2 regions of the Pseudogracilibacillus sp. SE30717A genome follow, and region 1 is predicted to be linked to the other one. Evidence: riboswitches for the same ligand, from Rfam matches in the RefSeq annotation. Region 1 holds a riboswitch; the other holds the start of a gene.
What was found. A riboswitch is a leader RNA that binds a small molecule or an ion and turns the genes downstream of it on or off. The one in region 1 is predicted to bind FMN.
Positions count from the first base shown of each region.

Region 2: it holds a riboswitch for FMN, as region 1 does, so the genes downstream of both, ribD (bifunctional diaminohydroxyphosphoribosylaminopyrimidine deaminase/5-amino-6-(5-phosphoribosylamino)uracil reductase RibD) here and SPD48_RS07110 (ECF transporter S component) in region 1, are expected to answer to the same signal.

Region 1 covers NZ_JAXHDF010000004.1:16,520-33,273, reverse strand. The annotation lists gene kapB (sporulation phosphorelay system protein KapB) at 1-84, opposite strand, end outside; gene SPD48_RS07170 (hypothetical protein) at 895-1,137, opposite strand; gene SPD48_RS07165 (hypothetical protein) at 1,861-2,076, shown strand; gene SPD48_RS07160 (superoxide dismutase family protein) at 2,179-2,754, shown strand; gene SPD48_RS07155 (MalY/PatB family protein) at 2,791-3,963, opposite strand; gene SPD48_RS07150 (glucose-6-phosphate isomerase) at 4,196-5,509, opposite strand; gene SPD48_RS07145 (thioredoxin family protein) at 5,574-6,116, opposite strand; gene SPD48_RS07140 (hypothetical protein) at 6,308-6,439, shown strand; gene SPD48_RS07135 (YolD-like family protein) at 6,768-7,085, shown strand; gene SPD48_RS07130 (hypothetical protein) at 7,483-7,650, opposite strand; gene SPD48_RS07125 (YybH family protein) at 7,970-8,329, opposite strand; gene SPD48_RS07120 (hypothetical protein) at 8,560-8,778, shown strand; gene SPD48_RS07115 (DUF3231 family protein) at 8,824-9,333, opposite strand; FMN riboswitch at 9,603-9,741, shown strand; gene SPD48_RS07110 (ECF transporter S component) at 9,901-10,485, shown strand; gene SPD48_RS07105 (NRDE family protein) at 10,592-11,371, opposite strand; gene SPD48_RS07100 (hotdog fold thioesterase) at 11,390-11,767, opposite strand; gene SPD48_RS07095 (1,4-dihydroxy-2-naphthoate polyprenyltransferase) at 11,795-12,730, opposite strand; gene SPD48_RS07090 (isochorismate synthase) at 12,965-14,368, shown strand; gene menD (2-succinyl-5-enolpyruvyl-6-hydroxy-3-cyclohexene-1-carboxylic-acid synthase) at 14,355-16,097, shown strand; gene menH (2-succinyl-6-hydroxy-2,4-cyclohexadiene-1-carboxylate synthase) at 16,087-16,754, shown strand, end outside.
Region 2 covers NZ_JAXHDF010000006.1:218,251-235,004, forward strand. The annotation lists gene SPD48_RS11635 (DUF3298 and DUF4163 domain-containing protein) at 243-866, opposite strand; gene SPD48_RS11640 (DUF3221 domain-containing protein) at 992-1,351, shown strand; gene SPD48_RS11645 (GTPase) at 1,423-2,664, shown strand; gene SPD48_RS11650 (M24 family metallopeptidase) at 2,690-3,793, shown strand; gene csaA (chaperone CsaA) at 3,821-4,150, shown strand; gene SPD48_RS11660 (GNAT family N-acetyltransferase) at 4,247-4,525, shown strand; gene SPD48_RS11665 (hypothetical protein) at 4,662-5,309, shown strand; gene SPD48_RS11670 (TlpA family protein disulfide reductase) at 5,359-5,883, shown strand; gene SPD48_RS11675 (N-acetylmuramoyl-L-alanine amidase family protein) at 5,973-6,944, shown strand; gene SPD48_RS11680 (YehR family lipoprotein) at 7,553-8,002, shown strand; FMN riboswitch at 8,274-8,420, shown strand; gene ribD (bifunctional diaminohydroxyphosphoribosylaminopyrimidine deaminase/5-amino-6-(5-phosphoribosylamino)uracil reductase RibD) at 8,618-9,742, shown strand; gene ribE (riboflavin synthase) at 9,702-10,310, shown strand; gene SPD48_RS11695 (bifunctional 3,4-dihydroxy-2-butanone-4-phosphate synthase/GTP cyclohydrolase II) at 10,315-11,508, shown strand; gene ribH (6,7-dimethyl-8-ribityllumazine synthase) at 11,527-11,994, shown strand; gene SPD48_RS11705 (hypothetical protein) at 12,209-12,412, shown strand; gene SPD48_RS11710 (cytochrome ubiquinol oxidase subunit I) at 12,622-14,022, shown strand; gene cydB (cytochrome d ubiquinol oxidase subunit II) at 14,012-15,025, shown strand; gene cydD (thiol reductant ABC exporter subunit CydD) at 15,025-16,749, shown strand; gene cydC (thiol reductant ABC exporter subunit CydC) at 16,742-16,754, shown strand, end outside.

The DNA of each region.
Region 1 (16,754 bases):
AAAGTTCCTTTTATCTTCTAACATTTCACCTATGTATGTACCAGAATTATACCGTGTTTTTACGATATCTCCAATGTTTATCACTAAGGATATTCCTCCTTTTAGAAGTACTTATTACTCTTATTGTTACAAAAATACAATGGTATGTCTAGTGGTTCGCAAAGCTAGTTATATCAATAGTTTTGAATTTCAAAATATAATTAGCCCTAAAAGAAGTAGCCCTGATAATTACCGATTTCAAATTTCTGTGGCGTTGAAAATGTATTAAAAGACGTTAATAAATCATTAAAGAATAAAACTGATCCACTAGTAGGTTAGAACTAACAAATTCTAACTTTACGACGACAGACGGAAAAGTATTTTTTCAAATGGATCTGGCTAGAGACTAGACTCAGATAACGAAAAGTTCGTCAAAAATGGAACTATTTCACCTTGAGTCTATACCGCAAGGAGGTAACAGCCTCAAAACAACACCGGTACAGCTATACAACTAGATCATCTTGATGTAAACGTAAGAGTTTGGAGTGTTATTAGTTGTGAAGCAATAGATCATTTTGGACGTGGAGGAGGTAGACATTTATATAGTCGATCTACAAACTTCACTAAATGTTAACTCAGGAAGATATGTTGAAATGATTAACAAATTGAGGGAAGGATATTAAGAATATGGAAGTATCACAAAATAGTTTGTAATTAACCGCAAAGTGGTTTTTTAAAAATAAATCTAGAGGAATATAAAATTCACTCTAGATTTTTTGTCGCACATATTAAAAATAAGTTGCTTGTTAAATATAATATTATTGAGGTTCAGGAAAACGAACCTTTCACTAAACTTAATAAATTAATATGAAGGATCGAGTCTCATTGCTAAGAGTAAGGGATTATAATCCACTATTAGCGAGAATAATGCTGCAATTCGGGATCCATTCTGTGTTGCATTCCTTGTTGCATTCCGTGGTGCATACCATGGTGCATTTCGTGGTGCATGCCATGGTGCATTTCATGGTGCATACCATGGTGCATTTCATGGTGCATACCATGGTGCATTTCATGGTGCATACCATGGTGATAGTGATGATGGTGATGATGGTGCACATGTCTTGTTTCATTACGTTGACGTGATTCTTCACCGTTCATTGCTTTCACTCTCCTTTTGAATAAATATTAATCTAACTAATTACATGTTATGACACTAGTTTAATAAAGGCGCCTGTCTATTTTGGGGATTTCCCATAAATTGATTAAAACTGAGAATTAAATAAATGAAGGATTTTTAAATGGATTAAATGTAGCTTCCTTACGGGAAACTATAAAATGGATAATCTTTACGAAAATTTTGGAAGGAAAAAGTGGCACTTTATTTATTAAATGTTTCGATTACATTTCCGAGAACCAAAGCATATAGCTGATTGGGATATAATACACTTTTGATAGAGGAAAAACCTCCTACTCTTATCATTGCAAAACGCTAGTAATATTACGCTTGCAGTGATAAGGGTTAATTTTTTATGTGAAAAGACCGATGTAGATGCAATTCGTTTATATTAAATCTACTCAGGTAGTATTTTTATTTAGTCTTAAAAGCCAGCCCAAATTATATTCATTTTCTTGCTTCTTCTTGCGTTATGGACTATTTTATAGAAATCGCTATAAGTGATGGTACAAAAGACTTTCCCGATGTAATATAAAATTTGTTGCCACTATAAGATTATAGTGTGATAAAATACAAGCAACTTTCTAATAAGATTAGTTTTAAATGGACATCTATGACTAAAATATAACAAATTTACGAAAAATATCTTGTTTCGTTAAATAAAAAGACAACATTTGATATAATGTAGGAAAGGACGTGATGTTTAGATGTTTATGGAGTTTTTATATTTTCCCGAAGATAAGTCAGAATATATACCTGCTTTTATAATGCTAGTTATCTTTATGATTGGTGCCCTTGCAACAATGTACTTATTTTACAAAAAATCAAAAAAAGAAGAAAGGTTTTTTGAAGAAAAGTATGATTTAAACAACCAATTTATTGACCAAGATGATAAAAGCAACAACTTTAAAGACTCTCATTAAAGAGTTTTTTTCATTTATAAAAAACATTTACTATAGATTAAAAACGGTTCTAATGGCATATACTAAAGATTCTAGATGAAAGAAGCAAAAGGAGTTATCCGTATGCGTTTCACGATGATTATCTTTAGTATATTTTTTTTAACTGCTTGTCAGTTTACATCACAGCCTAAAACGGCAAAAACGGTAGATATGTATAATAAAGACGGAGATATGGTTGGTACTGCTAAGTTAACGGAAGATCCGGATGGTGTAAAGATTGCTCTTAAGGTAGAGGGACTTACTCCAGGGTTTCATGGGGTCCATGTACATGAAATAGCTAAATGTACAGCCCCTGATTTTAAAAGTGCAGGAAATCATTTTAATCCTGAGAAGAAAAAACATGGCTTACTCAATCCTAAAGGGCCACATATTGGCGACCTTCCAAACATAGAGGTTGATACTAATGGAAAAGTAGACACTGAATTAACCATTAAAGATGCAACATTGTTAAATGGTAAAAATTCACTAATAGAAAGTGGGGGAACATCGCTTGTAATAACGAGTGAAGCAGATGATGGGATGACCCAAATTAGTGGAGACTCAGGTGAACGGATTATTTGTGGAGAAATTAAGGAGAAAAAAGGGGAAGTCGATAAAGAAAAACCGTCAGATCCAACTGATAAGAAAGAAAAAAAGTGACGTATTACTTCCGTCACTTTTTAAAATGAAATTTTATTAAATTTTGTTTACCGCTTGGACAATTCGGTTTACACCTTCACGCAAAGTTTCCTTTGGGCATGCAATATTAATACGCATAAAATGTTCGCCATCTTTTCCATAAGCAGAGCCAGGATTTAAACCGACTTTTGCCTGTTCAATCATAAATGTTTGTAAATCTTTATCACTTAAGTTTAATTTTTTACAATCGATCCACAATAGATAGGTCGCTTCAGAGTCAATGACGTTTAATTTCCCATTTGTTTCATTTTCTAAGACCGTTCGAACATACTTTTTATTATCTTCAATTACGTCCATTAACTCGCTAAGCCAAGCTGCTCCGTGGGTATATGCCGCTTCCATAGCAATAACACCCATTGTGTTTAACATACTAAAACCTTGTTGAGCAAGATCACGATTGATGATCATTCTTTTTTTCGGATCAGGTGTAACTAAAAAAGAAGCTTGTAATCCTGCTAAATTAAATGTTTTGGTAGGGGACATACATGTGATCGTTTGTTTACTTATTTCTTCTGACAAAGAAGCGACAGGAATATGTTTATAGTCGTTAAATACTAAATCTGCATGAATTTCATCTGCTAAAATAAGTACATTATATTTTAAACAAAGTCTAGCCATTTCGAGTAATTCGTCTTTTGTCCATACTCTTCCAACAGGATTATGAGGAGAGCATAAGATAAATGCTTTAACCCCTAGTTTTAATTTCTCTTCAAAGTCTTTAAAGTCAATTTCATATTTTTCACCATTAAAAACTAGCGAATTTTCTACTACTTCGCGCTTCCCATTTCGGATAATATTGAAAAACGGCGTATACACGGGAGTTTGCAATAAAATCTTATCATTTTCCTCGGTGAAAGATTGAATGGCAATATGTAAACTTGTAATAACACCAGGGCTAAAAGAAAGCCAGTTTTTGTTAATATTCCAGTCATGTTGCTTTTCGACCCAGTTCACCACTTTTTCTTGAATTTCATCATTGATTACGGTATAACCGTAAATTCCATGTTCAGCACGTTTTTTTAGGGCTTCATTTACCTCTTTAGGCGCTTTAAAATCCATATCAGCAACCCACATAGGCAATACATCTTCCGTTTTAAACACTGCTTGAAGATGATCCCATTTGTAAGAGTGAGTATGTTTTCGATCATACACTGTATTAAAATCTACCATCTTTTTTTCCTCCTTACTTTCAGTTATTAATTATTATAAAGAAGTTAATCGCAAAAAACGACTATTGTAGAATAGGCTTTATAAAAAAGGGCAAAAAAAGAGCAAAGCGATTACCGCTTTGCCTACAGGGGGAATACGAGAAAGTCTTACACTACTAAGTATACCCAGGTATTTTTATTTTAAACAAAAATTTAAAAGTTTTTTTAAGAAAGTATTAAATGTTATTTTCTTATTAATTATTTGGTTTTCCAAGAAGGCGGAACATATTAGTTTTATATGCTTCTACACCAGGTTGGTCAAAAGGATTAACTCCTAATAAATATCCGCTAATTGCACAAGATTTTTCGAAGAAATATACGATATAGCCAAATGTAAATGCATCTAATTCAGGAAGAGTGATAACAAAATTAGGGACCCCTCCATCTGTGTGAGCGAGCAATGCACCTTCAAATGCTTTTTTATTTACTTCATCAACGGTTTTTCCAGCCAAATAATTTAGACCATCCATATCTTGTTTTTCCAGTTCGATGGTGATATCTTTACGCGACTTTTCCACTTGTAGAATCGTTTGGAAAAGATGTCGTTCTCCTTCCTGGATGTATTGTCCAAGAGAGTGAAGATCGGTTGAAAAACTGGCTGCGGCCGGGAAGATACCTTTTCCGTTTTTTCCTTCACTTTCACCAAATAGTTGTTTCCACCACTCCTGAAAATAATGGAAACGTGGTTCATAACTTATAAGGAGTTCAATAAGCTTTCCATCTTGATATAGTAGATTACGAAGCGCAGCATACTGGTATGCTGGGTTTGAATCTAAGTCTGGAGAAGCTAATTCGGTCATTGCCAATTTCGCGCCTTCCATCATACTTTCAATTGATATGCCGCTAACAGCGATTGGCAATAATCCAACTGCAGTTAATACCGAATACCTTCCCCCAACATCATCTGGAATAATAAAGGATTCATACTCTTCTTGGTCAGCTAAACTCTTTAATGCTCCAGACTCCTTATCAGTTGTCACGTAAATACGTTTTCTTGCTTCGATTTGACCATATTTATTTTCTAAAAACTTTTTGAAAATACGAAAGGCAATTGCAGGCTCTGTCGTTGTTCCACTTTTAGAAATAACGTTAATGGATATATCTTGGTCACCGATAATGTCAAAAAGTTCATCCATATATGTAGCACTTATATGATGTCCGACAAAAATTATTTTTGGAACTCTTCGTTGTTCTTTTGATAGCTCATTTTGAAAGGAATGAGTAAGTAATTCAATGGCTGCTCTAGCACCTAAATAGGATCCACCGATACCAATAACGAGTAAAATATCGCTATCTTTTTGAATTTGTTTCGCAGAGGCTTGAATCCTGCTGAATTCTTGCTTATCGTACGAATTCGGTAAATTTAGCCATCCAAGATAGTCACTGCCTAATCCTGTTTTATTATGTAGTTGTTCGTGGATAGAATGAACATCTGATTTCATTTCTGACAATGTTTGTTGGTTAATAAATGAATTAGTTTTACTATAATCAAAACGAATATGTGTCACTATTACTTCCTCCAAGTTAGTATGCCGGGACCGCTTCTTCACAGTCCCAACAAATATGTTAGCCTTACAGTAATGTTTTTTTCATATCTTCATAAACATAATTCCAAATTTCTTTATCTGTAGTGAATTTGTTTCCGATTTCATCAACATATTTTTGAAATGCTTCTTTGTATCCTGGACTCTCTTTATCTGGAATATCTTGTTTTAATTCTGATACATATGACTCAACTTCTGGAGCCATTGGTCCCCACTTAGCAATTTCATTTCCTTCGTTATCGATAAAAATAACAATTGGGATATAACGTTTGTCGTTAGTTAAATAACGATCCATCACTTCTAAATTTTCATCACGTCGTAAAAAACGAATCGGAATGCCGGCTTCTTCAACGATATTTAGTAGGATTGGTATGTCTAACATACAATGTCCACACCATACTTCGGCAAGTACAAGTGTGCGGATGTTTTCCTTAGAATGCAATGTAGATTTATCATCATCTGGGATTGTAAAATTATTATAAATAGTCATGAATGAATCTCGGTGTTTGTCTAAGGAAGACATATATTCTTCTTTAGTAATTCCTCGTTCAAACCAAGTATTTAAATCCATTTGTAATTACACTCCTTTTTTTAATCGATTACATACTAATAGTTTACCTAAAGAGTAGGTAAACGTAAATATTTACTACTTACTAATTTCTACGCTAGATGATTGTACGATAATTTATAAGCAATCAGGATTTAATGCAGATCATGGAAGTTTATGTAGAAAGTGAAACTAGAAGGCGCAGGTGAAGTTTCATGAAGGAATTATTGAATAATGACCCGTTTAAGTATTATTGGTCATACGATTTCAAAGAATTTTTAGACGCAAATGACAAAAATAACTGGTTAATTCGAATTTTACAAACACAAGAAAAGTATATAGGATAAAACGATCTAATTTTGGCTTAATCGGGTCGGAGTTATTTTTTATCCTTTTCATCATTTTTCCAGTAGTAAAGAAACGTTTGTTCTCATATAATAATTTTATAGGAGGGGAACAAATGTACGTAATGAATTGTTGAAATATGTAAAGCGTAATAGAACTTTAATCATTATATATATTGATGATAAAGGAATGGTGACGAAAAGAATTGTAAAAGTGTTTAAAATGAATAGTACTACTTTTTACAGTTTACTGTTACTTACGTGATGCTAGACGAACGTTTAAAATAAATAATTTGTTAACGGCCGTTCCTCTAATGAAAGGGGTGGTAATATGAAAGTCAACGATAGAGGTACGATAAAGTGGACAGCATTAATGCTACCAGAGCATGTAGAGATGCTTAATAAAATGTGGGAGGAACAGGAATATAAATATATGCCTGAACTGGATGAACAACAGATTGCAGAAAATAGTTTCCTGCTACAAGAAGCACTAGCTAACGATTTGGAAATTAAAATAAAATATTATAAAGATCATGATCATAAAATAATTGTTGGCTATTTATTGCATGTTGATATTTTAAATAAGAAATTATATTTAAAGGATATTGAAATAAAAATTGAAAACATTATAGAAGTAACAATTTTATAATTAACGAGGACTTTAAATTGAATTAGGATGTGATCAATGGAAATATAATAGTGAAGTATATCCCATCTTTCGTAGATGGAATTTATACGGTTATTAAAGAAAAAACAAATGCATCAGTGAAAATTAGGTTCTCTGAATGAGATCTATTCAGTTGAATGTGCCGGATGTGGAAATACAGATCGATTGTAACGGTGAGAAAGTAAGTAAAAATAAACCTTCCAAGGAATAATGTATGTACAAAAATTCAAACATTTCAGAGATACTCATACAGAAATGTATAAGGATATGCGAGAGGAACAATTTGAATAAATATCTGTTTTATAGCATTTATCATAATGATAATGAAAAAGAAAGTATTAGTACAAGTGAAGGAACGAATAGAGAAAGGAAGAAAACATTAATCCTCCTTTTCCCCGAAATTTAAACCGTTTAATTTACTTGAAATTTCTTTCAGTATATCGTTTCGTTCTCTCTGGGCGTTAATTAAGCTAATTGCAAACCAAATAATAAATACGAAAATGGCAATATAAATTAACAATGGAATTAATGAAAATAAAGAAAACATGTGGCACCTCCTTTTAATATTGGAAATTATAACATAGTAGCAGAAGTGATCCAATGGAAATCAAGACAAATATATACCATCCAGTATATAATAACCATTCGAAGAGTTTATTCCAATTCATAAATTGTGGAATCAGATAAAGGCTCTTTTCTATGTTCTAAGCGGTGCTAGGTTTTGAAATTTTGTCTTAGAAATCAACTATATGTATCGTTTTTATATTATCTAACTTCATGTTTCGAAATTTAATGTCACAGTCCGATTAAAAGTGAAGGATTAAAAAATTTAAAAAATATCTACTAATAAAAAACGTCTCCTAAATTCATTTGGGTAATGGACTTAAATGTTCGTGGATAAGCAGCCATTCATCGGATTCTTTGACGAAGATATTTGTGGCTCTTCCACGACCACTTGCATATTTTCTATTAATATAGCCTTCATAAAAAAATGTATAAGTACAAGTTGCTGAGTCCCTTCCAGTAAATAGCCAATTCACGTCTTGCGCTGCATAACTTTCATTTTCAATAACGGACCAAGTGCGTTCAAAGAATTTTTGTATTTCTTCATGCGACGAACAAGTCTTATCACTAAAAAAATATACTGCATTAGGGTGTAGTAACTTTTTTACCTCATTGAAATTGTGGGTATTAGTTGCCTCTATATACTCATTGAGAATATCCATTATTTCACTCCTTAATTATTGTAGTTTAATTTTACCACTTCTAATTAAGTGTTGCATAATACGCATAAAAAGCGAAGGACTGTTTGATTAATGAAAAGGTGCATACGTGAACCAACGGGCATAATGGGAATGAAAGAGAGTTTGCTCCAATTTGTTATAAAAAGCATCAGCGAGAGTTGGTTGCAGCAGAATTTGAAAGAAATCAAATGATGTTTGAAAAGATGGTTTGAGTGGAGTATGAAGATCAATATGACGGTACTAGAATGATTTACAGAACTCATAATGACACGGAAGTAGTGGCAATCGAAGTAACTATCGAATGTCCACATTGCGGTCATAGCTGGCAAGGTGATCAGAGGGTTGTATACGGTGAAACATATGAAATAACTTGTGGTGAGGAACATGCTTTACTAGATCAAGGATGTAAAAAAAATTTAAATGCACTTTAATGAAGATTAAAAAAAGCCAGGATACCTCCTAGCTTTTGAACCTTATTATTTGTCTGGAGTATTCAAATGGAGGGGCGGAGGAACTAACCACCCTTTTTCTTTATTTAACTTTAGCACTTTTGCTCCAAACATGGCCTTATTCGTATGAAATTGACCAAACATTAAACCAATATCTTCACGAATAGATTGACCTATTATAGTACTGCAGGCTACTAGCCCTTTCGCTGAGTTCATTGATAACATAGCAGCTATTTCTTGGTCAGCAAAACGAGCACCTGCCGGAATTTCTTCTAAATTTGAAACTGGACGTTCCGGTGGAGCTGGAGGCAGCGCTACACCATTGGCTTTTAATAACTCCTCAATTTGTTCACTTTCAGCTGTAGCTTCTTGAATAGCTTCTTCAAGAAGTTTCTTTAAATCACCATCACCCGTGTGATTGATTAAAGTTTGATACGTGGCGATCATGCCCTTTTCTCCAAAAAGGTATGTCCAAGTTGCAGAAACTTCACCATAATGCATTGGTTCGTCTTGGGGATTGCCGCTTAATATTCCCATAATCTCACTCCTTTAGTTTATCAATAGTCGTTATATCAAATCTTAGTGTGTGTTTATATTTCTGGATTATTCATATTAGTATAGGAATAAATATACAGCACGAATTATAAGCGAAAAAAAGACGAGATCGCTCTCGATACACCTAACACGAAACATGGGGGCCGTCTTGAGAAAAGCGCCTAAAATTACAGCTCTGTAAATGGACAAAGTTTTTAGTTCTTGCAATTCCTGCTTACTTCGGCTATATTGGAAGTATAATTAAATATCGTTTCCATTTTCGGGGCAGGGTGAAATTCCCGACCGACGGTAAATAGCAGTTGCTAAAGCCCGTGACCCGCTATGTATATAGTGGTTGATTTGGTGAAAATCCAAAGCCGACAGTTACAGTCTGGATGGGAGAAGATGAAGCTTATAGGCGCAATTTATTTTTGTGCTTAAATTTCCTTATGAAATCATGCCCTAAAACTATTTGTTTTAGGGCTTTATTATTTGAAGAGATACATAAGGAAGAAGCTTATCCTTCATCATTGTTGATGGAACGATATAGGATGAAGGAGGAGAACGATGATGCAGATTAATAATCGCTCATCAAAGTTAGTTAAACTTGTTGTTTTAGCATTACTTGCTACTGTATCGCTCGTTTTATTTTTTATTAGTTTTCCATTACCATTACTACCACCTTATTTGAAGGTAGATTTTAGTGATGTGCCTGCTCTAATTGCAGCGTTGATCTTTTCACCATTAGCAGGAGTGCTCGTCGTATTTATGAAAAATGCCCTTTATTTTGTCGCATCAGGGGCCACTGATCCGATTGGTGTAGTAGCTAATTTTATTGCTGGAACCCTTTATATTTTACCAGTTGCGTATTTATATCATAAATACCGCGGTGTGAAAAGTGTTATTTCAGGTTTGGTAATTGGTACGGCTGCGATGGCAATCGTTATGAGTGTTTTAAATTATCTACTTATCCTTCCGGCATATGCTTGGCTGATGGGATGGGAAATGAATGATACGATAAAATGGGCATCGGTAATTGGCGGTGTGTTACCTTTTAACTTTGTAAAAGGGATTATTGTCAGTATGTTATTTGTGCCTGTATTTATAAAATTAAGACAATGGATTGAACAAAAACGAATGGAAGTTGCAAGTTAATTAATTGAAATAATCCCGCTAGATGAATATATCATCGGCGGGATTTTATGATTTAACGTAAAAAACATATGTAGATTTAATCAGTAGAACCTTGAAGATGTTGTAACTATATCAGGTTTCTATTTTTTATTTGAAATGAAAATGCATTTTCTTTCAAAAAGGTACCTTGTCGATATGTTCGCTCAATAAATGTAACATGGTTTTCTTTTGTAACGAGGATGACGGTAGAACATCTAGTTCCATAATCGTCTGTTTTTATAAAAACAGGTGATAACTGCCTCTCTAATTGTAGACCAACTCCCGTATTAGGCAACTCCTCGTCTATCGCTTTTTCATTGTTTTGCAGTTGAGAAAATAATATATTGGGATCGATCACGCTTTGTTCTAAAGCATATTCCCGTAACATATTTCTAGCTTGATTAACCTTTGGCCAAGATGTATTTAATAAATGATTGCTTATCGAATGGGTGCCTGGATTCACCTCAATAATATCGTCTTGCCTGTTGCCATAATAATATAAAGTATCCATGTTTCCAACAAGAATATTAAACCCATTGTAGACATCTTTTTTCTTTCGTAAGTCTTCCAAAAATTCAGGTCCTGATTGATTTCCTGTTAAATAGGAAGTAACAATATGACCTCTCGACGTTTTACCTTCTTTTTCATTTGCAGGATCTCGGTAATTTGTAAGTGCGGCAAATTTCCCGTCCTTCGTCATCCCAAGCCATGTACCCATCTCTTTTAAATCACGGCCAGCTACAATCTGAGGATGATCCTCCCAGAAATAGGCTTCTTTTGTTGGACGGGCATAAAATTCATCGCGGTTTGCTGCTACAATTAATTTATAATGAGGATGCTCATTTAGGTGAAAACTGATAATACACATACTAACGCGTCCTTTTTCCTATTTCTTTTTTACAACTCCAAGCGTACAACGAGAAACACAGATTAATTTATCCTGTTCATCTTTAATTTTAATATCCCAGACCATAGTCGTTCTTCCGATATGAAGAGGAGTTGCTGTAGCAGTAACCATTCCATCTTGTTTACTTCGAACATGGTTAGCGTTAATTTCCATACCGAAAACTGCCTCGTTTTCCTGATCGATATTTAAAAATCCTCCTACACTTGCAACTGTTTCGGCAAGTAAAACACTTGCTCCGCCATGTAAATATCCAGCCGGCTGGTGTGTTCGATGATCAACTGGCATTGTCATAACTACTTTATCTTTTTCTAATAGGATGGTCTCAATCCCTAGAGCTTCCATAAGTGTGCTATTCAAATGAATCGTCCCCTTTACTTATATGAATTAAAATATCTTACTAATAATTAATGAAATACCAAGTAAAAATCCATATAATGAGTTTGTTTTCCCTGTAGCAACCATTGCTGGCATCATTTCAATCGGTGTCGTTTTCCCACGAAATCCAATGATTACATCCCATGCTTTTTTGATGCTAATAAGTGTAATAAAAGACCAGACCGGAAGCATGCCGATAATGATTAAAATCGCCGTCATACTATATGCGATGAAAAAAAGGCTTGCTAAAAAGATGATTGCATTTTTACGGCCAATTAATATAGCAATGGTTTTTCTCCCACTTACTTTATCTCCATCTAAATCTCTAATATTATTTGCAAGTAATATGGCTCCAATAAAAATGGCGATTGGTATTGAAATTAACACTACTTCTTTAGTAATCATAAGTGTTTGAATATAATAGCTAATCGCAATAATAACTGTGCCCATTAACAATCCGGCAAATAGTTCACCAAAAGGAGTATACGCGATTGGTATAGGGCCCCCTGTATAAAGATAGCCAATAACCATAGATGCCGCACCAATTACAGCAATCCACCAACTTGACTCGATACAAATATATACTCCAAGTAGAATAGCGATGCCAAAAAAGATGAATGCTAAATTTAAAACCGTTTTTGGAGCAACTCCATCTCGAACAATCGTACCTCCAATACCGACCGACTTATCTGTATCTAAACCACGAACATAATCATAATACTCATTAAACATATTCGTAGCGGCTTGAATTAAGATGGATGCAACTAACATCGCGATAAATAAACCTGTATGAAACGTATTATTTTGAATAAGGGCGTACATTGTTCCTACAAAAACAGGAACAAAAGAGGCTGTTAACGTATGTGGTCGTAATAAACGCCACCAAACCTGCAACCCATCCCTTTCATTTAATGCTTCTTTAATGTCTGTTTTATCTGAACTCATACTAATCTCCTTAACTGTAATCGTATTGTAAACTTATTATCATCTTTCATATTATGGAATTCAATAGACGATGTCAATTCAATCAAGCTATCGACCAAATTAACGTGAGTTAAGAATATTTATCCTTAAATTTAGTTAAATCCCATCGGGTTATATCCCTTTCCTTGAGAATCAAAGGAAAAGAGAATAAAATAGAGGGGTAGCCTATTGCTACGCATTATTGGAGGTTTAACTATGATCGAATTAAAGGAAATGACCTTAGAGTCCTTTTTATATAACATACAATCGAAATTAACTCATAAGGAAACAAAACAGTTAATTAGTTGGACAAGTAAAATTAATCCAGTTGATCTTCTTACTGTTTTTGAATCAGCTAATAAGTCTAATCTTGATCGTATTTTTTGGACAAATAGCTCAAATGATTTTGCATTAGTTGGTGTGGGAAGTGTTCATAAACTAATTTCTGAACAGCAAAGTTTTGATCAATTGGAAAACGAATGGAAAACGATCTTGCAGCAAGCTATTATACATGATCCATTTCAACAGTCAGGCACTGGACTTGTCGCTATGGGAGGAATGTCATTTGACCCAAAAAGAAATAAAAGTAAATTATGGGAAAAATACCCTACCAGTCAAATGACAGTACCACAATATGTTGTTGTTCAAAATAGGGAGGACTATTTTTTCACTGTAAATTATTTAATACAAGGTAATATGAATACGGAACAATTAGTGGCAGATAGTAACAAAATGCAGAATCTGTTATTACACTCTTCAACAAAACCATATAATGAGAAACTTTCGATTGTTTCAAAAAAGGAGATCGAGCCTGACAGATGGAAACAGTCGGTGCAAGAAGCAGTTGAAGAAATTCGCAAAGATCAGGCTAAAAAAATTGTACTCGCAAGGGAAATGCGCATTATACTGAATGAGCCTGCTGTTATTTCTGAACTACTAAAAAAGCTAAAGGAAACACAACCGAACAGTTATATTTTTGCCTTTGAACATGGGGATAACTGTTTCTTAGGAGCGACCCCTGAAAGACTTGTTCAAGTAGAAGGAGAAAATGTATTATCGACTTGTTTAGCTGGTACTGCTCCAAGAGGAAAAACAGTTACGGAAGACGAGCGAATTGCCGATGCTTTATTAAAGGATCAGAAGAATCGAGAAGAACATGAGTATGTTGTTCAAATGATTAAGCGAAGTATGGAACAATACTGCGAAGATATTTATATTCCTAATGAACCAGTTGTATTGTCATTACGAAATTTACAACATTTATATACGCCTGTTAGGGCGACGCTCAAAAAGGAAAGTACTGTGTTTGATATCGTGAAGGAACTACATCCAACTCCTGCTTTAGGCGGAGTGCCAACGGAAAAAGCTCTAGCATTTATTAGAGAGAAAGAATTAATGGACCGGGGTTGGTATGGTGCACCGATCGGCTGGTTAGACAGTGAAGGAAATAGTGAGTTTGCTGTCGCAATCCGTTCAGGACTTATTCAAGGTAAGGAAGTTTCTTTATTTGCAGGTTGTGGTGTTATGAAAGATTCGGATCCAACAATGGAATATGAAGAAACGAATGTGAAATTTTTGCCAATGTTAACAATTTTGGAGGATACGGATGAATCATACTGAGAAATTATCACGCTATATTGCAAATTTTGTTGATGAATTAGTTTGTAGTGGACTAGTTCATGTCGTTATTTCGCCGGGTTCAAGATCGACACCACTTGCAATGCTGTTTAGTGAGCATGAAGAAATACAAAATCACGTCTTAATCGACGAACGTTCTGCTGCTTATTTTGCGTTAGGGATAGCAAAAGAGACGAAAAGAGCAGTTGCTTTAGTTTGTACGTCGGGGACTGCGGCAGCTAATTATTTTCCGGCAATTGTTGAAGCTTATTATGCACGTGTGCCACTAATTATTTTAACTGCTGACAGACCACATGAATTAAGAGATATCGGTGCTTCACAAACAATTAATCAAATGAATATGTATGGCGACTTTGTTAAAGAATTTCATGAAATGGCAGCTCCAGAAGCGACTCCGGAGATGCTGCGGTATATAAGGAGTAGAGCGTCAAGAGCCGTGCGAGTTGCAGAAGAGGGGACTCCTGGACCTGTACATCTAAACTTTCCATTTCGTGAACCACTAGTACCTAATCTTACATTAGATAACTTATGGGGTGACCGATCTCATGATTGTTTTAATCGTTCATATGAAGGTAAAAAACAATTAGACGAACATTTGTTGAAAACACTTTTTGAAAAAATATCTTCTTTACCCAATGGGATTATAGTTTGTGGACCACAAACAGATGCAAGATTGGCTAGAAACATAGCAGAGTTAAGTAATCAATTACAGCTGCCAATTTTGGCCGATCCTTTATCACAACTGCGTTCAGGTTCTCATGATACAACGAATGTTATAAGTACGTATGATGCTATTTTAAAATCTGAAACGATGCGTGATAAATTAAAACCAGATTATATCATTCGCTTTGGAGCAATGCCAATATCAAAAAGCTACTTATTTTATTTACAACAACATGGAGATGTTTTACAAATTGTTGTGGAAGATTATGATAAGATGCGGGAACCTACGAATCATGCCAGTGATTATATCTTTGCCGATGGTTCGTTACTATGTCAGCAATTGGGAAGGCTTGTGAAAGACTGTTCTCCGGAAGTTACTTGGTTAGAAAAGTGGAAAATGCTAGAAGGGGAAAGTCGCGTTGAACTAATGAAAGCCTCTGAAAAGCAGCTTACAGAGGGGGAAACAGTTCGTGAAATTGTGAAATCACTCCCGAAGGAAAGTAGATTGTTTATTGCTAATAGTATGCCGGTGCGCGATTTAGATACTTTTTTTATGCCGGATGATAAACGTATTATTGTTCATGCGAACCGTGGGGTTAGCGGGATCGATGGAACAATATCTAGTGCATTAGGGGTAGCGGCTGTTGCAAACAAGCCAGTTACATTAATTGTTGGCGACTTAAGTTTTTACCATGATATGAATAGCCTGTTCGCTGCAAAACGATATAATATTGATCTCACAATTGTACTGATTAATAATAATGGTGGGGGAATTTTTTCATTTTTACCTCAAGCAAAAGAAGGCAAACACTTTGAAGCTTTATTCGGTACACCACTTCATATTGATTTTCAAAAAGTAGTGGATATGTTTAGTGGAGTGTATAAGCAAATACAATCAAAGCAAATGTTAGTAGAATCATTGGCAGAATCCTATCAAAAAAGCGGACTTTATGTTTTAGAAGTGCAAACCGACCGAACAGAAAATGCCGCCTGGCATAAGGAGTTATGGGCGAATATCGAGCAGAGGTTAGTTGATAATGATGTATAAATTTCTTAAAATAAACGATGCAACATATAGCTATACCATACAAGGAGAGGGAGAAACTCTTGTTCTGCTCCATGGATTTACCGGCAGTAGTATGACGTGGGAAGATTGTGTGAAAAAGTGGGCAAGACATTTTAAAGTAATTACCATTGATTTACCTGGTCATGGTAAGACAGCTACAAAATCTCTGAGAACAATGGAAGCATTTTGCGAAGATCTAAAAACACTTCTTATAACAATGAACATAGAGTCAGCACACATACTTGGGTATTCAATGGGAGGGAGAACGGCATTAACATTTGCGTTACTCTATCCCGAAATGGTTCGTTCACTTATTTTAGAAAGTGCTTCCCCTGGACTAAAGACTAAAGAAGAACAAGAAAAACGAATGGAAACAGACGCACTATTAGCCGAACAAATAATGGTAAATGGTGTCCTTGATTTTGTTTATTATTGGGAAAATATTCCGCTATTTAAGAGCCAAAAGCAATTGCCTGCAAAAGTAAGAGAAAAAATTCGTACTGAAAGGTTATCACATAGACCTGAAGGCCTGGCCGAGTCATTGTTATTTATGGGGACGGGCAGACAAAAGTCGAATTGGGGACAACTTCCAGATTTAAATAAACCGGTTCTTTTAATTGTCGGTGAAGTGGATCAGAA
Region 2 (16,754 bases), on a different contig from region 1:
TAGCATACTTCCGAAGCGGTAAGGCTATTACTTTCTAAAGTTACTGCGCAGTTTATAACTTTTGTGCAAAACAGCTTTACCACTATATTCGAGTTAATCAACGTTTTTTGTTTTAACTCACTTTGTTGGTGTGGAAAAATAAGAAATCCGCTCCGTAGCCTGTAATGAATCTTTTCACAGGAAAGGAGCGAATTTTTACATATAACCTTAAAATCGATCGATGTTTAATAACGTTTTATGGATCATGAATTGGTCGCCATTCTCCCTAAAGGTCCCTCTTCGGTTATGATTCCTTCCAGTTCAAAAACTGAAATTGGAAACATTGGTAAACCATATACATATGCAGCAAGTTCATATTGTTGAAAATAGATTACCAATGATTTGTCGGCAATATAAAAATCTTGATCCGGTCTAATCGATATAAAAGGTTCAAGTGTTGTAATATTTCGTTCGGCGATTTGTTCTGCAATTTTTTTGGACAATACTTCTACATAGTTACTATTCTTCTTAAATAAATTATTTAACTGGTATGAAGCCCCGGTCAGTGTATCGACAGTTAGTGATTTCATTAAAGTTAATCCATGAGCAGCATAAGGAAAAATAGCATAATTAGAAAAAGCGATGCTTACTATATTTCTTTCATTGGTTTTCAATTCAAACGTTCCAAGCATTTCCGCGAAATTGGTTGTATTTTGTTCCTGGTATTGTAATTTAACTAAGTTATTAATGACATTAAATATTTCCTGATTAATTATGTGTTGAACATATCCATTTTGTAAGCTATATAGTCTCGGATAATACAGTGTCATTTCTTGTTGATGAATTAATCCTGTCTTAATTACGACAGGTACCGTTATTGAATACATAAAATTCATCCTTATATGGTTAGTGCTTTATTCTATTCAATCATTAAACAAATGTCCTTATTTCTATTTTGGAAATTCATTCATATAAGTTACAATATATGTAAACGATAAAAGAGGGATTTATGATGAGGAAATATGGAATCATCATCGGAATTATCATCCTGCTTGTTGCTTGCTCATCACAAAATTCAGAGGACCCAGTCAATCTTGATGACAGGGAAGTCTCTTTTAATGCGGAAATAGTAGAAGCACATGAAGGATATTTAATGATTACTCCTAAAAAAGATGAAGATGAAATAAAATCAGCTGATCTTATCACTGTATCAACAAAGGATGTTGAGCTAAGTGACATGAATGGAAATAAAATTCAACCATCGATGTTTAAAAAAGGGATGGAAGTGGAAATTGTTTATGACGGAATGATTGCAGAAAGTTATCCGGCTCAAATAGTAAAATGCTATGAAATTCGAATTATTTCTGAATAAGTATGACTAAATTGCTCTATCTGCTCATGATATAATGGAGGAAATATAAATACAAAAGGATGAACTAATCGATGAATGACAAAAAAACCGGCATCTATGAACAAATGGAGGAATTATTCGGATTTATTTTAAATAATGTAGACCGTTCAAAAATATCATCTAAAAATAAAGCACAAATTAGAGAGGAGATAGTCGGTTTGCAGTCATTTGTAGTTAGTGCAAGACCGGCACGGATTGCAATTGTTGGGAGAAGGGGAGCTGGAAAGTCTAGTTTAATCAATGCAATTTTTGGAGAGGAAAAAGCGGAAGTTGGTGACTATAAATCCCAAACAGGTGCTGGAAAGTGGTACTTATTTGAAAATGAATTAGGTGGCATTGATATTTTGGATACACGTGGACTAGGTGAATCTCATCGTCCTGAAGAATCCACTATAACTGCAAGTCCATTAGAAGAAGTTAAACAATCTATAAAAAACAAATGTCCAGATGTTATTTTATTTTTATGTAAGGGAAAAGAAGTAGGTTCACGTATTGATGAAGATCTAGAGCAGCTGCAGCAATTAAAACAGGATGTGTATGATATGCATACATATGATGTGCCTATAGTCGGAATTGTGACACAAGTTGACGAGCTTGCTCCGGCATCCAATAGCGAACCACCGTTTGACCATCCTAAAAAACAAGAAAATATTCAGGCGACAGTAGAACTACTCGAAGAAAAAATTAGAGAAATTATTACAACACCAGTTACCGTTATTCCTATAAGTGCTTATATTGAATATGAAAATGGCAGTGTCGTCTATGACAGACGCTGGAATATCGATGTATTGCTTGATTATTTAATTACAGAATTGCCAAAAGAAGCACAAGTAATATTAGCCAAGGTCTCTAAAGTTAAGTCAGTCCAAAAAAGGTTAGCAAGAAATATTGGAAAAAGTGTCATGGCTGTTACCGGACTTGTCGGGGCTAGTCCTGTACCAATGGCAGATATGCCGATTATAACTGGGCTCCAACTTTCTATGATTGGAACCATTGCAATGATTAGTGGAAAGAAACTCAATCGTAAAACGATCATTCAGTTTTTAGGAGCAATGGGGGTTAATGTAGGGGTAGGTGTTGCACTAAGGGAGGTTTCAAGACAACTTGTAAAAGTTTTTCCAGGTGCCGGTAGTATTATATCTGGTTCCATTGCTAGTGCAGGTACTTACGCGCTTTGTGAAGCGGCTATTGCTTATTTCATTGATAGTAAGTCACAAGAAGAAGCAAAGAAAGTATATGAACAAGAATTAGAGGAACAAAAGAGAAAAAACTAATATATGAGAAAGAAGGAATATACGAATGTACAAATCAAGACAAAAACAATTAATGAGTTATATTCAAAACGAGTTAAAAGTCGATGGCATAATATTAATGTCCCCTAACAATATATATTATTATACTGGATTTCATGCAGAACCTCACGAACGATTTTTTGCGCTTTTTGTTCACGCAGAAACAGAAAAAACAATATTATTTCTGCCAACGCTTGACAAAGATGCCGGTGAGAATTTTGCAGTAACAGATAAAATTGTCTCTATATCTGATACTGAAAATGCATTCGAGAAATTTTCAAAGACTGTTGGGACTTCATTAAGTTCGTTTGCAATTGAAAAGTCTGTTGTCACTGTACAACAATATGAACTCTTAACAGCATTATATCCCCATGCACAGTTTGAAAATATTGAACCTTATATTGAACGAAAACGAATAAGAAAGTCACCAGAAGAAGTAGAATATGTCAAAAAAGCAATTCAGATTACTGAAAAAGGATTAGTGAATACGTTGGAATTAATTCAGCCAGGTATGACTGAATTGCAAATTAAAGCAGAATTGGAATATCAATTAATGCAATTGGGACCAAGTGGAATTGCCTTTGATACAATTGTCTTAAGTGGAGAAAACTCTGCACTGCCACATGGTGTACCAGGATCACGAAAAGTTCAGCGAGGAGACTTTCTTTTGTTTGACTTTGGAGTGACTGTAAATGGATATCATTCTGATTTAACCCGTACCTTTATTGTTGGAGAAGGTTCACTAGAACAAATGAATATTTATGAAACTGTATGTCGGGCAAATGAAAAAGCTATTGATACAATAGAAGTTGGTAAACCTTTAAAAGAAATAGATTTGGCGGCAAGAGAATATATAAATGCGAAACATTATGGGGAATATTTTACCCATCGAATTGGTCATGGTCTAGGTTTGGATGTACATGAACAACCATCTATACATAGTGGAAATGAAACACTAATAGAGCCTGGAATGCTTTTTACTGTAGAACCAGGAATCTATGTACCTGAGGTTGGAGGGGTACGAATTGAAGATAATGTTTATATAAATGATGAGGGAGAGGTAATTGTACTCAGTTCCTTCAGAAAGGCTTTAACATATATTGCAGTTTAATGTAAAAGAGAATGTAGGAGGAATTTTATGATTGAATTTGCAGATTTTCAAAAAGTAGATATGCGGATTGGGACAGTGGTGAAGGCGGAACCTTTTCCCGAAGCCAGAAAGCCGGCAATAAAATTAGAAATTGATTTTGGTGAACTTGGCATCAAGCAATCTTCCGCTCAAATTACTAAAAGATACTCGCCAGAAAAACTAATCGGTCGTCAAGTTGCTGCAGTTGTAAATTTTCCTTCGATGCGAATTGCAGGATATAAATCGGAGGTATTGGTACTTGGAGGTATGTTGGGTACGGATGATGTTGTTTTATTAGCTCCAGATGATCAAATTGAAAATGGCACTAAAATTGGCTAATAATTATTATTAGTTTTTTAAGAAAGTTGAGTCAGATATTTTTGTACATAATAACAGTATGGTACGATGAGAGAAAATAATAGAGGAGGAATATTTATGGCTACTATTCAAAAAGGTAATAATAAATTTTATATTGGAGAAAATGAAGAAACACCAATTGCTGAAATTACATTTAAACCGAAGAATGAACAAACTATTATAGCTGATCATACGTATGTTTCAGATGAATTACGTGGAGAAGGTATCGCTGGTAAGTTGCTTGAAGCATTAATTGATTATGCTCGTAAAGAAAATAAAAAGATTGTTCCTGTATGTTCTTATGTAAAACAAAAAATGGAAAGAACGGAAGAATACCATGATCTAATTGCAAAATAAAGTGAGGACACCTTGGTGATACCAAGGTGTTTTTTTGTATTGGTTTTGACAAAATAGTGAATGCAAAACGAAAACTTATCTATTGTTCTGTAAATAATATATACTTAAAAGGAAAGGAAATGACGGAGGAATTATCTTGGTATCAACTACTGCTTTAATTTCGATAGGAACAATAATATTTAGTTTTATGATTGGAATATTATTTTATTATTTGATCGTTTCTGACACAAAGGAGATTAAAAAGCAACGCATAGATCATGCACTTTCTTATCTGATTAATTTTGTTTTATTTATTTGGGCCGGAAAAATCATTCTCCATATCAATAGATTTATTTCGGACCCTTTTGCTGTATTAGCTTATCCAAGTGATGCGAATGCCTTTTATATTGCGACTCTATTATTATCCGGCACAATCGCATATCAAGTAATGCGCGGAAAGTTGGATGGTGTAAGCTTATTGAATACATTTATTCCGATTTTTATTTCCGCCTTATTCACTTACGAATTTTTACAATGGACAGTTCATGGAGAAAATCAAGCAATTATTCAACTTACTTGTTCCGCAGTATTATTAGTTATTTATTTTTTACTATTGGAGAAGATGAATGTAACAAAATCGAACTTACTCACTATTATGCTATGGATCATGGTTCAAGCGTTCATTGCTATACGTAATACGTATTCAATCGTCTTTGGATACTCTATCTCTATTTATTTTTTTCTAATTTTATTTATTCTAGTTTTCATTTATTTTGTGTATAGTATTAGAAGTAGATCAATATAAATTAAATACTATTTTACTTAGAGGAAGCGATTTAACTGGAGGAATATTAATGAGAAAATGGATTATAATACTTATCGTTGTCGGTTTACTCGGATGGGCAATTTACGATTTCACTTCAAAGCAGATTGCCAAAGAAGAAGATCCGGAAGTAGGAATCGAAAAGGACAATTCGGCTCCGGATTTTGAACTTACTACAATAGATGGAGAAACAGTGAAGTTATCTGAATTTCGGGGAGAAAAGATTTTACTGAATTTTTGGGCAAGCTGGTGTGCACCTTGTCGATCTGAAATGCCAGATATGCAGAAATTTCATGAAACATATGATGATGTTGTTATATTGGCGGTAAACTTAACGGAAACGGAAACAAGTAAAACGAATGTAACTAATTTTTTAGATGAGTATGAAATCACCTTTCCCGTACTCATGGATAGTGAGACAGTTGTCGCGAATATTTATAATGCAAGGGCACTACCGACTTCTTATTTAATTAATTCAGACGGTAGGATTCATAATATAGCAACTGGTCCGCTAAATTATGAATCAATGGTTCAAGAATTTGATAAAATGGATTGACTGTACAAAAAAGTGCGTAAAATGTAAACATATGTGTAAACGAAAATGACTCTCCTTACATTTATTATTAATGAAGGAGAGATTTTTTTATGGTGAAAATTTTTATTGATCCTGGTCATGGAGGCACAGATTCCGGAGCAACAGGAAACGCCTTATTAGAAAAAAATATAACATTACAGATAGCATTAGCGGTTCGTAAGTATTTAAGTGAATATAAAGGTGTTTCAATAAAAATGTCTAGAACGACAGATAAAACAGTTACCTTAAATGAAAGAACAAAAGAAGCAAACAGTTGGGGAGCAGATTATTTCCTAAGCATTCATATTAACGCTGGGAAAGGTACTGGATTCGAGTCGTATATTTTTAATAAATTATCAGATACAAGTTCTTCGGCGAAGAAAAGAACGATTATTCATAAAAAAGTTTTAGCAGTTAATGAATTAAGAAATCGGGGTCAAAAGAAAGCTAATTTACACGTCTTACGTGAGTCTAAAATGGAAGCTGCTCTTACAGAAAATGGTTTTATTGATACAGCCATAGATGCAATAAAAATGAAAGATAAAGCTTGGATTGCTCGAGTTGGTAAGGCACATGCAGAAGGTATTGCACAAATTTATAACTTAAAAAAGAGTTCACCTCCATCTACTCCTACTCCCTCTAAACCCACGTCAAATTCAATCAAAGACACGTATAAAGTGATTAAAACTACCGAGGGCTATTCTACTGCACAAGATGCAAAAAATAGGAAAAACAAGAGATCAACCGTATCAGCTGGTACGTATTATGTATATAAGAAGGCTTCTGGGATGCTGAATGTGACTAAACAGAAAGGGACTCCGGGAAGTTGGATCAACCCTACAACATCTTCACCAAAACAGCCTTCATTTAAAGTCGGAGATCATGTTGTCATTAAAAATAGCGCCAAAACTTATGCTACGGGAGAAAAAATACCGAGCTGGGTAAAAAACAAGTCATTAACAGTTCAGCAAGTAGCCTCGGAACGCCTGCTACTAAAAGAGATAACCTCCTGGGTGAAAAAGACAGACGTATCGAAAAAATAATAAAAAGTATAAGATTTCTGGAAAGAATTTGGTTTTATTGATTTAAGAAGTATGAATAGAGGCAGTTAATGTATGAACATTTCTTAATTTATCCAACTTAATAAAATATCACTTGTCCAATTGTATACGTTTAGTCTGTTTAAGTTTACAAAAGGAACTTAAGCAAAATCCCAGTGTTTTTATAAAAGTATCCGTGAGTGTTGATAGTATGCACGATGCTTCGATACCAAAAATACTGGGGTTTTTAATGATGTTGATGATAGAATTCCTAAGTTCGTTTATTCTGGTTTCAGTTGCTAATAAATGAGCCGAGGGGTCTTTAATAGAATACTAAACTAGTTAGAGCGTGTTCTTTAAAGGCCTTACAGTCTTATATTGAATATGAAGAACTACAAAAATTAACGATAAGATAAACCTTTTAGCCTATTGAAGTGTGGCTTGTTATTGGATAAGATAATTTAGGTTGTTTAAAGTTTTTAGCAGATAAGAAAAGATTTATACTTTCTTACTGCTCACTTAACTAAAGACTCCCCCTATGAAGGGGCATATTTTCTTTAGCGATAAGCTAAGTTTTCTAATTAAAAATTCATTAAAAAAGGAAGAGTAGAATGAAAAAATGGATAATGTTTGGTCTAACAATACTTCTCAGTTTTACACTAGTCGCTTGTAATTCTAAGGAAAATATCGTTACGCTTCAAACGGAACAAGATGGCGTTATAAGTGAACTTACTTATAAAGCGAATGGAGACAAAGTAACTGAACAAACTGCCAAAAATGTATTGCCTTATGAATCAATAGGTGTAACCACTTCAGAGGAAGCAAAGGAAGTATTAGACGATTTAATAGTCGGCTATGATGATACAGAAGGGGTTACACATAATATGGATTACCAAGATGACAAAGTAATTGAAACACTAACGATAGACTACGAAACGGCTGATTTAAATGAAGTAAACAAATTGTCTGGAGCCTCGTTTGAAGGAGATGTAGACAAAGGAATTAGTTTAAAAAAATCAGTGGAAATGTTACAAGAACAAGGATATGAAGTTGTTGAGTAATCTACAGAGTTAAATAGAAAGTTTTTTAGCACCCATTGAGGTGCTTTTTTTCATGCCCAAATACTTAAGGTGGCATTGATATTGTAGATGCCTCATTGGAATGAAATACGTTTACTTAGCTAATAAAAAATTTGTTGATCGATTGTTGACTAAATTCAGCGAGCAGCAACATAAAAATAGCCAAACTACCCTGATAAATTCTTCATAAAAACTTTTAGGCTTGAAGTTTCGTTCACTTTTAGTTATGGTAAATATACAACTGCATATACTAACAAGTCTTCGGGGTCGGGTGAAATTCCCAATCGACGGTGATTAAGGATAATTCCTTACAGCCCGTGACCTGTGTCATATAAATGACATGGCTGATCTGGTGAAACTCCAGAGCCGACAGTGATAGTCTGGATGGGAGAAGAATTGTTAAACGAGTAAATAAGTGGAGTATATTTTTTTGCATTCCTTCTTTATACATTTATTGGATATTAATGGAGGCATTGAAATAGTATGTCTATTTTCGTGTACTTTCACACGCTTATTTGCTTATTTAATAATTGATTTTTAAGTGCCTCTGAAGAAGATTCAGAGGCATTTTTTTGTTTTATGTAAGGAGGGGATAGGTTGTTAGATGAAAAATATATGCGTTTTGCAATTCAGTTAGCGGAACAAATGAAAGGTCAAACAACCCCGAATCCGCCTGTTGGTGCAGTTGTAGTTAATAATCAAACCATTGTAGGTTTCGGTGCACATATGACATCTGGAGAAGCCCATGCAGAAGTTATTGCATTAGAAATGGCTGGTGAAAATGCAAGAGGTTCAACGGTATATGTAACGCTTGAACCGTGTACTCATTTTGGAAAAACGGCTCCTTGTGCAGATCTATTAATCGAAAAGCAAGTGAAAAAAGTTGTCATTGCTTGTATCGATGTACATGACAAGGTTGCAGGAGAAGGAGTAGCTAAATTAAAGGATGCAGGAATTGAAGTTGAGACTGGATATTTAAGGCAAGAGGCGATTCATTTATATGATGTGTTTTTTTATTCCATTACATCAAAGTTGCCATTTGTAACAGTGAAAACTGCTGTAAGCCTAGATGGGAAAACAGCTACTGTTGGGCAGGAAAGTAAATGGATCACGAATAAAACGGCTCGATTAGATGCACATCTTTACCGTCATCAGCATGATGCTATTTTAGTTGGAGTAAATACCGTTATAAAAGACAATCCAAAATTAACAACTCGCATCCCTGGTGGAAGAAATCCAATCCGTATCATTTTAGATACACATTTACGTACTCCTACAAACGCGAAGATAGTTACTGATGGTGAGGCTGAAACATGGATTTTTATAGGTAAACGAACACCCTCATCGAAACTAAAGAAGTTTACTCATTCTTTCGTGCGTATATTTCAGATGGAAGATGAAACATTGGAAATGAGAAAGGTTTTGGAGATATTAAGTAAAGAAAACGTCTCATCACTATTTGTTGAGGGTGGGGCAACTATTAATGGTTCCTTATTAAAAGAAAAATTAATTAATCAACTAATTATATATATGGCACCTATCTTGATTGGTGGAAAAGATGCTCCAGGTCCATTTGGTGGAGAGGGATTCCATCATTTAAGGGAATCGTATCATTTACAAATTAGTGAAATTACCCAGATCGATGATCAAATTAAGATTGTTGCTAAAAAGGAGGATATGAATGTTCACGGGAATTGTAGAGGAAAAGGGTCAAATAATTGATTTAAGTAAAGTTACTGAACGCGCAATACAATTAACGATACAAGCAACTGATGTTTTAGATGACATCAATATAGGTGATAGCATTTCAGTTAACGGGATATGTCTAACCGTAACAGCTTTTAACAAATCATCTTTTAAAGTAGATGTGATGCCTGAAACGATAAAGGCGACTTCACTCTCATCGTTAAAAAATGGCTCCTATGTCAATTTGGAAAGAGCGCTTTTACCAACGGATAGAATGGGTGGTCATTTTGTAACGGGGCATGTTGATGGATTAGGGAAAATTACTCAAAAACAATTTGTGGAGAATTCTATTTATTATAAAATTAGTATCTCTCATTCGCTCATTCCTTATTTTGTTTTGAAAGGATCTGTTACTGTTGATGGTGTTAGTTTAACAGTTTTTGATATAGAAGAATCAGAATGTACGTTAACTATTTCACTAATCCCGCACACAGCAGCTGCCACGATTCTTGGAGAAAAGAAGGTTGGAGATATAGTTAATATCGAATGTGATTTACTTGCAAAACATGTCCATCATTATTTAGAAAAAAACATAAGGATGTGAGAAGATGTTCAACCCGATTGAAGAAGCGATCCATGATTTAAAACAAGGCAAAATCATCATCGTTATAGATGATGAAGATCGAGAAAATGAAGGTGATTTTGTTGCCTTAGCTGATAAAGTGACTCCAGAAATGATTAATTTTATGATTACTCATGGGAAAGGGCTAGTTTGTACTCCGATTTCGGAAGAACTGGCCTATACATTAGACCTTTCTCTTATGACAAATAAAAATACGGATCCTTATAGTACCGCCTTTACGGTCAGTATTGATCACATTCAGACTACTACTGGAATTAGTGCCGAAGAACGTGCACTCACTATTAAGGCATTAACAGAAAGACAGGTGAAAAAGGAAGATTTTAAAAGACCTGGTCATGTCTTTCCTTTAATAGCTAAAAAAGACGGTGTACTTCAACGAGCAGGACATACCGAAGCAGCAATCGATTTAGCAAAACTAAGTGGTGCATTTCCGGCTAGTATTATCTGTGAAATTATTAAGGAGGATGGAACAATGGCTCGTCTTCCTGAACTAGTTAAAATTGCCGAAAAGTTTGAGATGAAATTAATTACTATTAAAGATTTAATTTCTTATCGTAAACACCATGAATCACTAGTTAAACGGGAAGTAGAAACAACTCTTTCAACAGAATATGGAGAATTTAAGATGATTGGCTATTCTAATAAACTAGATTCTAAAGAACATATTGCCTTGGTGAAAGGGGAAATTAGCAAGGGGCAACCTGTTTTAGTGCGGATTCATTCAGAATGCTTAACGGGAGATGTTTTCCATTCGACTCGATGTGATTGTGGTCCACAACTCGATCAAGCCTTAAAGATGATAAGCGATAAGGGACATGGGATTCTAGTATATATGCGCCAAGAAGGAAGAGGAATTGGATTATTTAATAAACTCAGAGCATATCAACTGCAAAATGAAGGGCTTGATACAGTTGAGGCAAATGAAGCCTTAGGTTTTCCTGCTGATATGAGAGAATACGAAATTAGCGCACAAATTTTGCTTGATTTGCATGCAAATACTATCGAATTAATTACGAATAATCCAAAGAAAGTAAAAGCGTTAAAAGATAATCAAATACATGTTATAGATCGTGTAGAGACAGAGTTAGCCATACACAAAGAAAACAGTAAGTATCTGCATACAAAGCAACAAAAATTGGGGCATTTATTATCACTTTAAAATAAAGGAGATCTGAAATTGAGCAAAGTATACACAGGTAAGTTAGTAGGGAACGAACTAAAGATTGGAATTATTGTTGGCCGTTTTAACGACTTGATAACAAAAAATTTAGCGGAAGGAGCGATCGGTGCATTAAAAGGATACGGGGTACAAGAAAGTAATATTGATGTTGCATGGGTGCCCGGTGCTTTTGAAATTCCGTTAATTGCTAGGCAGATGGCGGAACGTCCTTATGATGCTATTATTGCTTTAGGTGCAGTCATTCGTGGAGCAACTCCTCATTTTGATTATGTATGTAATGAAGCCGCAAAAGGTATTTCGCAAGTAAGTTTACAGAGCGGAAAACCTGTCATCTTTGGTATCTTAACAACTGATACGATCGATCAAGCAATAGAAAGAGCAGGCACAACCAATGGAAACAAAGGCGCTGATGCCGCTGCAGCAGCAGTAGAAATGGCAAATTTAGTTAAAGAATTGAAAGAATGAGTAAGCCAATTTGCGATAATGTGAGCAACTTTCAGAAAAAGTGAGCCAATTTCATAAGTGATTATAAATCTAGTGATGTCTAATATGATAATCTTTCTATTTTATGTAAAGAATCTCTTTTAATCTTTCATCAACATAGAAAAGTGGCGAATACTTCAATTGGTTTTTTTGAAGTAGTACGCTAGTATTGGTATAGAGAAAGAATATAAAGGGGATGTTTCCGATTAAAATAGATTTGAAATTTTATCTTTATCAAATAGTAGGCGTATTAATTATTTGGATCGGGATGACAATTTTTCGAAAAGATATGGATGCATCAGGAGAGATAATTTATTATGTAGTTACTTCCTGGTTATTATTACTGATCGTATTGGCTGTGAAAAAATTTATTCGAGATCGTAAAACAAATGAAAAATAAAATGAATTCTGTTTCAAAAAACCTCTATTTTATAGAGGTTTTTTCTTTTCATTGAAGGGAAGATAGTAAAGTAAATGTCAATAAATGTACATAGAACCGTGCGAGTATTGTAACTAATACACGGAAATGTTTATTCAATATCCCGTATACTGAAGATACAATATTAGTTAAATATTTTTGTTTATATAAAGGCAAAGGAGATGGAATGAATGGATCCGTTAATCATTGCCCGCCTACAGTTTGCTTCTACGACTATTTTCCATTATTTTTTTGTTCCAGTATCAATTGGATTAGCATTCACTATAGCGGTAATGCAGACGTTGTATGTCATCAAAGGGAAAGAAGTATATAAAAAGATGACGAAGTTTTGGGCGGTATTGTTTTTAATTAATTTTGCCGTTGGTGTAGTAACAGGTATATTGCAAGAGTTCCAGTTTGGTATGAACTGGTCAACGTACTCACGGTTTGTCGGCGATGTTTTTGGTCCATCACTTGCGATTGAAGGTTTATTAGCATTCTTTATGGAATCTACCTTTATTGGGTTATGGGTTTTTGGGTGGAATCGACTATCAAAAAAATTACATCTTGCGTCTATTTGGCTCGTATCTATCGGGACTATATTATCGGCATTTTGGATTTTGTCAGCAAATTCATTTATGCAAAATCCAGTTGGATTCGAATTTGCAGATGGTCGAGCGCAAATGAATAATTTTGGAGCGATTTTAACTAATCCGCATTTATGGGCTCAATTCCCTCATGTGTTGTTAACATCGTTAGCAACAGGCGCATTTGTTATTGCAGGGATAAGTGCTTGGAAAATAGCTCGAAAACACGATCTCGATATGTTTAAACGATCTTTCAGAATTTCTATAACTATTGGCGCTGTTGCGGCATTCGCAATATTATTTACAGGACATTGGCAAGCACAATACCTTGTGGAATCTCAACCAATGAAAATGGCAGCGGCTGAAGCGCTCTGGGAAACGAGTGAAGATCCAGCTCCATTTACCGTGTATGCAACAGTTAATCCGGATGATAAAGTAAATGATTTTGAAATACAGATCCCATATTTGCTCAGCTTTTTGTCTTTTAATCAGTTTAGTGGATCCCTGGAAGGGATGAATCAATTACAGGAAATGTATGAGGAGAAATATGGACCTGGTGATTATATCCCCCCTGTAACGACATTGTTTTGGGTTTTCAGGTTCATGACAGGTGCTGGTGGGGTTATGTTGTTATTAGGGTTTTATGGCATGTATTCGACTAGAAGAGGTATGCTGCCAGAAAACAAATTTTATTTAAAAATGATGCCATTTGCTATTGCTTTACCATTTATAGCAAACACTTGTGGATGGATTTTGACGGAAATGGGAAGACAGCCATGGGTTGTTTTTGGATTAATGAAAACAGAGGATGCTGTATCGCCATCTGTTACTGCAAATGAAATGCTTTTTTCTCTAATTGCTTTTACAACGATGTATAGTATTCTTGCGATTGTTACTATTTATTTGTTCGTTCGTCATATTAAAAAAGAAAACCATGACGAATTTGAACCTAGTGTAGCACAAGATCCTTTCGATGAAGAAAGAGGTGCAGAACATGTCTCTTAATGAATTTTGGTTTATCTTAATAACCATTTTGTTCGTTGGGTTCTTTGTATTAGAGGGATTTGATTTTGGTGTCGGTATCGTTTCTCGTTTTTTAGGGAAAAATGATCAGGAGAAACGTGTGTATATAAATACGATTGGTCCATTTTGGGACGCGAATGAAGTATGGTTAATTACTGCTGGAGGAGCAATGTTTGCTGCATATCCACATTGGTATGCAACCATGTTCAGTGGATTTTATATTCCGCTTGTCTTTATGCTGCTCGCCTTAATCCTCCGAGGTGTATCTTTTGAATTTCGCGGAAAAGTAGAAAACGATAAGTGGAAAAACACCTGGGATTGGGCTATGTTTATTGGGAGTTTTTTACCTCCGATTTTATGGGGAGTTGTTCTAGCTAACTTTATGATCGGAATGCCAATCAATCAAGATAAAGAGATGGTTGGATCATTTCTTCAATTTTTGAATCCTTTTGCTTTACTTGGCGGAATGATGTTTCTAATGTTGACGATCACACATGGGCTACAATTTATTACGATCCGAACAACAGGTGAATTACAAGAAAGAGCCCGGCAACTTGGACGGAAAGTAGCTCCTATAACTATTATTCTTTTCTTAGCATTTATAGTCGTAGGGTATATAATTTCAGATGTATTTACATTTCACGGGCAAACATTTATGGTCCTACCAATCCTTGCTTGGATATCTTTGCTGTTTGCAAATCTGTACAATACACAGAAATTAGACCTAAACGCTTTTGGTTTAACTAGCATAACGATCATCTTATTAACAGGAAGTATTTTTATTGGAATGTTTCCACGGGTGATGATCAGTTCAATTTCGGATGCCTATAGTTTAACTGTATATAATGCGGCTTCCGGCGCTTATACGTTAAAAGTAATGACTTATTTTTCCTTAACCCTATTACCATTTGTTCTAGGCTATACAATATGGAGTTATTATGTATTTAGAAAACGTATTAAGAAAAATGATGAGTTGGAATATTAATGAAACGAAATAAAGGATTTCCTACCTACCCAGGTTCTTTACTTGTTCATGGGTTATTAACGATATTTATTTTAGGTGAGGCTGCAGCTATTATTGCCCAAGCGTATTTTTTAGCTTGGGCGATCACCTTTTTATTTATGAGAACGCCAATTACAGAAGTGATGAGTGATATTGGCTTCTTTTTTGTTGCATTTGTTTTGCGATATATTATTGTTCATATTGAGATGGTGTTGGCCGATCGGTATGCATCAAAATCAGCTCGTATGTTACGTGATCGTTTAATGGATGTATACTTTAACCAAAGTATTTCTTTTGTTCAGCGAATTGGGACTGGGCATCTCGTTACACTAGCGATGGAAGGGGTCGACCATGTTAGAAAATATGTTGAAATAATTGGTATCCGGATGCTAAAAACAGCAATAATTCCTGTAGCGATTGTCATTTATGTCTACTTCTACGACCCGATCTCCTCTGTGATTTTAGTAGTTACCGTGCCAATCGTCGTTATTTTTATGATTTTACTTGGAATGGCAGCAGAGAAAATGGCAGATAAGCAATATAAAACATATACGCGATTGTCCAACCATTTTATTGATTCATTAAAGGGATTGGAAACATTAACTTACTTAGGAAAAGGTCGTACTCATGCCAAAAAAATTCATCGAGTAAGTTCAGAATATCGGCAAGCAACGATGAAGACACTTCGCGTAGCATTTTTATCCTCCTTTGCGCTAGATTTTTTTACGAGTTTGTCGATCGCATTTGTAGCTGTCGGATTAGGTCTACGATTAATTGATGGAGAAATAATGTTATTACCAGCATTAACTATTTTACTGTTAGCACCAGAATATTTTTCACCTATAAAACAAGTCGGAAAAGATTATCATGCAACATTGGACGGACAAATTGCAATGAATAAGATTGATCAATTGATCGAAGGTCATCCGTTAACTAAAAATGAGCCGCAATCTGATTCCCTACGTTTGGAAAGTGTGATTAAGATCGAATTTAACGATGTAACGGTAGAGATGGACGATAAAAAGCTACTTGATGGGATTAATTTTCAAGCCAATAAAGGTTGGATTGGAATAATCGGAGCAAGTGGGGCAGGGAAATCTACGTTAATAAATGTTTTAGCCGGTCGTTTAACCCCAGTTAAAGGATTTATTAAATTAAATGATCATTCTTATTCCAACTTACATTTTGAAGAATGGTTGAACAATATTGCTTATATTCCACAACATCCATATATCTTTCCGATTTCGTTAGCAGATAATATTCGATTTTATCAACCGGATGTATCGGATGAAGCGGTAATTGATATTGCAAAAAGAATAGGCCTAAAATCTTTCATTGATACATTGACAAACGGAATTAATGAAAGACTTGGAGAAGGTGGCAGATCCTTAAGTGGGGGGCAGGAACAGAGAATAGCGATTGCTCGAGCATTAGTTAGTAATAAACCAATTATTTTCTTAGATGAGCCAACTGCACACTTAGATATTGAAACAGAATACGAGATAAAACAATTAATGCTTGACGTATTTCAAGATAAATTAGTGTTTTTAGCAACACATAGATTGCACTGGATGAAACAAATGGATACTATTCTTTTCTTGGAAAATGGAAAACTGATTGGTCAAGGTACACACAAGGAATTAATAAATAATCATGATGAATATAAGCAGTTTATTAAGCGGAAAAGGAGAGAGAGCAATGACTGACTGGG